2 regions of the Rhodoferax sp. RT5P35 genome follow, and region 1 is predicted to be linked to the other one. Evidence: predicted binding sites of a transcription regulator. Region 1 holds the regulator's gene; the other holds the start of a gene.
What was found. Region 1 encodes FNR, which switches genes on or off when oxygen is low (the NO sensors DNR and NnrR bind a similar motif). Its sites were predicted from a motif close to TTGATNNNNATCAA; they were not measured.
Positions count from the first base shown of each region.

Region 2: a site for FNR is predicted at 1,666-1,679, ahead of AC097L_RS07795 (OmpW/AlkL family protein). Genes of this name have one in related genera too.

Region 1 is NZ_JBWMAX010000004.1:117,163-120,570, reverse strand. It holds gene ccoG (cytochrome c oxidase accessory protein CcoG) at 1-689, shown strand, start outside; gene AC097L_RS07205 (FixH family protein) at 890-1,147, shown strand; gene AC097L_RS07200 (hypothetical protein) at 1,157-1,369, shown strand; gene fnr (fumarate/nitrate reduction transcriptional regulator Fnr) at 1,386-2,105, opposite strand; gene hemN (oxygen-independent coproporphyrinogen III oxidase) at 2,231-3,408, shown strand, end outside.
Region 2 is NZ_JBWMAX010000004.1:246,580-249,987, forward strand. It holds gene pyk (pyruvate kinase) at 1-250, opposite strand, end outside; gene AC097L_RS07790 (fatty acid desaturase) at 527-1,642, shown strand; gene AC097L_RS07795 (OmpW/AlkL family protein) at 1,792-2,382, shown strand; gene AC097L_RS07800 (ABC transporter ATP-binding protein) at 2,467-3,408, opposite strand, start outside.

The DNA.
Region 1 (3,408 bases):
GTGAGCCGCGCGGTGCCCGTTCCCGCAAAGCCGACCCTGCGGCGCTGGGCCTGGGGTCGTGCGTGGACTGCACCCTGTGCGTGCAGGTCTGCCCCACCGGCATCGACATCCGCCAGGGCCTGCAGTACGAGTGCATCAACTGCGCGGCCTGTGTGGACGTGTGCGATGGGGTGATGGACAAAATGGGCTATGCCCGCGGCCTGATCCGCTTTGCCACCGAGAACGGCATGGCCGGGGGCTGGACGGCCCGCCAGATCCTGCGCAGGGTGCTGCGGCCCCGGGTGCTGGTTTACACCGCGCTGCTATGGACCCTGATGCTGTGCCTGGGCATCAGCCTGGCACTGCGCACCCCGCTGAAGGTGGACGTGGTGCGCGACCGCGCCGCCCTGTCGCGCATTGTGGCCGGGGGCCAGCTAGAGAACGTTTACCGCCTGCAGGTGATGAACGCCACCGAATCGCCCCAGCGCTACACGCTATCGGCCCACGGGCTGGACGGGCTGGCCGGATTGGAAGTTGCATCGGAAACCGAGGTGGAGGTGGGTGCCGTGCAGTCGCGCTGGGTGGCGGTGCGCCTGCACATCCCCTATGGCTCGGCCACGCCGGGTTCGCACCCGGTGGTGTTTGACATCGCCAGTGCCGACGGCAAAGACCGCGTATCCGAGAAATCCACGTTTATCGTGCCCCGCTAATTACTCACCCCCAGGCTGCAGTGCTTCGCATCTTTCGCCAACCCCCCTCGAACCGGTTTACCAAAACCGATTCGACACGCAGGGGGCAACACCAGCAGCCGGGCATTGCCAGTTCTGCGGTGTTTCTGGAAAGTGTGCGTTCTGCCCGCATGCTGGGTGGGGAATAGCTAGATGCCTTGTTCACATTAAGGAGAAAGTCCATGTCTGAAAAAACTTCGCAACCCTGGTGGAAATACGGCCACGTGTGGCTGGTCATCTCCGGCCCGCTGATCGTGGTGGTAGCCGCTCTTGTTACGGCCTGGCTGGCCTTCACCCGGCAAGATCCGGTGCTGGCGCAGGACTATTACCGCCAGGGCCTGGAGATCAACAAGACGCTGGCCCTGCAGGGCACCCTGGCCCCAGCCGAGCAAGCGCGCAACCACGCCGCCACGCCCCCCGGCGCGGTGCGGCAGAAGTAGGCGGGCAGCATGGCAGTACAACGCATCACCAGTGTGCTGTGGTCGGGATTTTTGGGCGCTTGTTTGCTGGAGGGTCTGGTGTTTGCGGTGGTGGACCCTAGCAGCTTGCACTGGCTGGGCCAGCCGCTGGACCTGTCACGCCAGGGCGTGTACAGCCTGTCTTTCTTTGCCTTCTGGGCCGTGGCGGCAATGATCAGCAGCCTGACCCTGCTGGTAGGCTAGCCGGTAGGCGCTGCAACTATAAACAGGGCTGAAGATTAACGATGCGCTTCAAGGCCTCGGCATCGAGGATGCGGATGTGGCGCTGTTTGACCTCCACCATCCCGTCCTCGGCAAACTTGGAGAAGGTGCGGCTCACCGTTTCCAGCTTCAGGCCCAGGTAGCTGCCGATCTCTTCGCGCGTCATGCGCAGCACCAACTCCAGCGGTGAGAAGCCGCGCGCATGCAGGCGCTGCACCAGGTTCAGCAAAAAAGCCGCCAGCCGCTCCTCTGCCCGCATGCTGCCCAGCAGCAGCATCACGCCGTGCTCGCGCACGATTTCGCGGCTCATGATCTTGTGCACATGGCGCTGCAGGGCGTTGACCTCGCGCGACAGTTCTTCGATGCGGTCAAACGGCATCTCGCAGACCTCGGCATCCTCCAGCGCCACCGCGTCGCAGGTGTGCTGGTCGTTGACGATGCCGTCCAGCCCGATGATCTCACCCGCCATCTGAAAACCCGTGACCTGGTCGCGCCCGTCCTCGGTGGTGATGGAGGTTTTGAAAAACCCGGTGCGGATAGCGTACAGCGCGGTAAACGCCTCGCCATTGCGGAACAGCGTGGCCCCGCGTTTGACCTTGCGGCGCACGGCCACCAGATCGTCTATACGGTTTAACTCGTCTTGGTTCAGGCCCAGTGGCATGCACAGCTCACGCAGATTGCAGTTCGAGCAGGCAACTTTGATGGCGATAGGGGTCATGCGCGCAGTAGGGGCTTTTGTAAACAACCATTCTCGCCACAAGCATCTGCAGGCGGCTTGATCTAGGTCAAGTAAGGCGTGCGTCCTTCGCGGCACAGTGCATAGATGCAACCAAAGCGCTTTTTATGACCTGTGTTTCGACTGAACTTTTAAAGCGCTTTGACGTGCCGGGGCCGCGCTACACCTCCTACCCCACCGCCGACCGCTTCGTGGAAGCCTTCCGCGGCGAGGACTACGCCCGCGCCCTGCGCCTGCGCCGGGACACCGCCACCGCTCTGCCGCTGTCGCTCTACGTGCACATCCCGTTTTGCGAATCGCTGTGCTACTACTGCGCCTGCAACAAGATCATCACCAAGCGCCACGAACGCGGCGCGGCCTACCTGCAGTACCTGGAGCGCGAAATGGCCCTGCACACCGCCCAGCTCGGCACGGGCCGGGTGGTCAGCCAGTTGCACCTGGGCGGCGGCAGCCCCACGTTTTTGAGCGATGACGAACTGGCCCAGCTGATGGCCCTGCTGCGCCGCCACTTCAGCCTGGCCCCGGGCGGCGAATACGCCATCGAGGTCGATCCGCGCACCGTGGATGCCACACGGCTGGCGGCCCTGGCGGCGCTGGGCTTCAACCGCCTGAGCTTTGGCGTGCAGGATTTCGATGCCGACGTACAAAAGGCCGTGCACCGCGTGCAGCCCGCCGAGCAGGTGTTTGGGCTGGTGGCCGAAGCCCGCCGCTTAGGCTTCGAATCCATCAACACCGACCTGATCTACGGCCTGCCGCGCCAAACACCCACCTCGTTTGCCCACACGCTGGAGCAGATCGTGGCGCTGCGCCCCGACCGTATCGCCCTGTACGCCTACGCCCACCTGCCCGAGCGCTTCAAGCCGCAGCGCCGCATCCTCAACGCCGAGCTGCCCAGCGGCGCGGCCAAGCTGGCCATGCTGTCGCAGGCGCTGGACGCGCTCATCGGCGCGGGCTACGTTTACGTGGGCATGGACCATTTCGCCCTGCCCAACGACGCGCTGGCCGTGGCCAAGCGCCAGGGGCGGCTGCACCGCAACTTCCAGGGCTACAGCACCCAGCCCGACTGCGACCTGGTCGGCCTGGGCGTGTCGGCCATTGGCCGCATCGGCCCCACCTACAGCCAGAATGCCAAGACCCTGGAGGCCTACTGCGACATGATCGACCAGGGCCAGCTGCCGGTGGTGCGCGGCCTGGCCCTGAACCGCGACGACGTGGTGCGCCGCGCCATCATCATGGCCATTATGTGCCAGGGCATGGTGCAGTTTGAATCCATTGAACTGGCCTA
Region 2 (3,408 bases), 130 kb from region 1:
CCTTGCCTTCGGCAAACTTGGAAACGCGGATCTTGGGGCCTTGCAGGTCGGCCATGATGGCCACTTCCACACCCGCACGCTTGGCGGCTTCGCGCACCATCATGGCCCGGTCGATGTGGTCCTGTGCCTTGCCGTGGCTGAAGTTCAGCCGCACTACGTTGACACCCGCCCGGATCAGCTGTTCCAGAATTTCCGGGGAGTTGGAAGCAGGGCCAAGGGTGGCAACAATTTTGGTAGCAAGGCGGGGCATGACAAAAGTCTCCGTTGTAATTTAGTTTCTATTTTCACACGAAAATAGTTACTAAAAGGTTACAAGACAAGCATGAAAACCCTAGTTGTGCCGATGGCATAGGGCCATGGTACAAAGTTACATCGGTCTCAGGCGCTGCAAATGCTTTGATCTGCGTCAGTACCGCCGCCGCGCAGCGCACATAGCATCGCGGCAACTGATTTGCGTACCCATGCGCGGCCCCCGGCTCCGCTAGGCAATTCATCCACACGAACTCCACGTTTACCGTGTTTTGCCATGTCTTCTTCGATTGAAAACCCCCGTTCCGCACCGGACCCTGCACCGTTGGCCCCCGGCGCACCGCTGCCCCACCGCAAGGTGATCCGTTCCTGGCTGGTTCCGCTGTCGCAGCGCACCACGTTGCGGGCGCTGCTGCTGTTGGCGCTGGATTACGCGGTGCTGAGCGCGCTGCTGACCGGTACGGTGCTGCTGGCATCGGTGTGGGCCAAGCTGCTGTGCGGGCTGGTGGCGGGCTTTGTGGTGGGGCGCTTGTTTGTCATCGGCCACGACGGCTGCCACCAAAGCCTGACCCCGCACCGCCGCCTGAACAAATGGCTGGGGCGCATCGCATTTTTGCCTTCACTCACCGCCTACAGCCTGTGGGACGTGGGCCACAACGTGGTGCACCACGGCTTTACCAACCTCAAGGGAGTGGATTTTGTTTGGGCCCCGCTGACGCAGGCTGAATACGCTGCGCTGTCACCGGTGGGCAAGCTGCTGCAGCGCATCTACCGCAGCGGCTGGGGGCCGGGCCTGTACTACCTGGTCGAGATCTGGGGCAAAAAGATGATGTTCCCGCCCCAATCGCAGATGGGCAATACCAACCGCGCCATCTTCACCTGGGATTGCATTTTGGTCAGCGCCTTTGCCCTGGTATGGATGGCGGCGCTGGCCGTGGCCGCCTGGGCTACCGGCCAGTCGGTGGCGCTGCTGCTGTTGCTGGGCTTTGCCGTACCGATGTTCTTCTGGTTCAACATGATGGGCTTTGTGATCTACGGCCACCACACGCACGTCAAGGTGTCGTGGCACGACGACCGGGCGGTATGGCTGCGGGCCCAGCCCTTTGTGTCCACCACGGTGCACCTGACCTTCCCGCTGCAGATCGGCGCGCTGGTGCACCACATCATGGAGCACACCGCCCACCACGTGGACATGAGTATCCCGCTGTACAAGCTCAAGATGGCGCAGGCCAAACTGGAAGAGCTGCTGCCCGGGCGCATCGTGGTGCAGCGCTTCTCGTGGCGCTGGTACTTCGACACCGCGCGCGCCTGTAAGCTGTACGACTTCACGCGCCATTGCTGGACCGACTTCCAGGGCCAGGCGACCAGCACGCCACGCCCACAAAGCGTTTGAAAATACCTGAACCGGGTGGACTCTTGATCTGCCGCAAACCGGGTGTGCGCCCAGTTTGATGCCGCGCAAAGTCCGAAGGCGCACGCTCTTCTGTAATCAAGGGGTGGGATGTTCCCACAACCTGATTGAACGCTGATTGAAAGAAGAGCATGCAAAAACCAATGATCGCCGCGGTCCTCTGCGCCCTGTTGTCCACCGCCGCCCTGGCCCAGTCCAGCACCCCTGGCCCCTGGCTGGTACGCGCCCGTGCCGTGCACCTGGACAGCGCCAATGGCGACACGACGCCGCTGGCACTGTCCATTAACAACAAGTGGCTGCCCGAACTGGACATCAGCTATTTCTTCACCCCCAACATTGCTGCCGAACTGGTGCTGACCGTGCCGCAAAAGCAGACGCTGAGCGCGAGCGGCACCCCCATCGGCAGCTTCAAACACCTGCCGCCCACGCTAACGCTGCAATACCACGCGCCCCAAGCCGGTTTTACGCCTTACGTGGGCGCAGGCCTGAACTACACCCGCCTGAGCGCGGTGGACCTGCCCGCAGGTGTGACCGTGGACCGCAACAGCTTCGGCCCCGCGTTGCAAGTGGGTGTGGACATCCCGCTGGCGCACAACCTGGTGCTGAACTTCGACCTGAAGAAGGTCTATATCCGCACCGACGTGGCGGCTGGCGGTGCCAAGCTGGGCACCTTCAAGGTCGACCCGGTGTTGTTCGGCATCGGGCTGGGCTGGAAGTTCTAGTATTTTTGTCGTTGAATCTGCGTATTAAATCGGCACTTGGCGCAGGTTCTACCTACGCCAGTAGCTCTTTATTCAATAGCAAACTCAGGTTTCCGACTTCTCGGGCAGCGTAAGCCGACCGGTGTGGTAATCGTAGCCATAGACCTCGCCGTAGCGGCCCCATTCGATGGCCACTTCCAGTACGCGCTTGGCTTCCACTGCGTCCATGAACTCTTCCAGCAAGTCCAGGAAGCGCTTCTCCGACAGGGTGCCGCTGGACTCGGACTCCAGGTTGCGCCGGATATGCGCTGCCAGGGGCACGTGGGTCAGCAGCTGCTGGCCGAAAATCTCCTGCCGCCGGGCCTGGTCGGCATCCACATAGTGGCGGCCCAGGGCTGTAAGAACGATGTCGCCCTTGTCCACATGGGCCAGGCCCATCAGGCCCAGCGCTTCGTAGGTGGGGAACAGCTCTTCATCGGCCAGCTCTGACTCTTCGGCCAGCTGCGGCAGATCGGCGTGGCCGTCGAACGGGGGATCGGCCAGCAGCTCCAGCACCGCCTCGATGCGGCTGATGTCGGTTTCGGGCAGGCGGTAGCCCAGGTGCGCGGTGGCCGAGGCACCCGCGGTGGCCTCTTGCGTGGGGCGCTGGGTCATCAGGCCGTAGACCTCGTCGATCAGCGCCCGCACCTCCACCGAATCCGCATCGCGCGGGCGCGGCAGGTCGATGCTGATTTCATCGCGGATACGGCCGGGGTCGCTGGCCAGAATAATGATGCGGTCGGCCATCATCACGGCTTCTTCGATGTTGTGCGAGACGATCAGGATGCCCTTGGTGGGGATCTGGTCGCCATCCCACAGCTCCAGCATGTCGTTGCGCAGGGTTTCGCCGGTCAGCACGTCCAGCGCCGAAAACGCTTCGTCCATCAGCAAAATGTCGGGGTTGGTGACCAGGGCGCGGGCAATGCCCACCCGCTGCTTCATGCCGCCCGACAGCTCGCGCGGCAAGGCCCCGCCAAACCCGGCCAGGCCGATCATCTCCAGCACCGC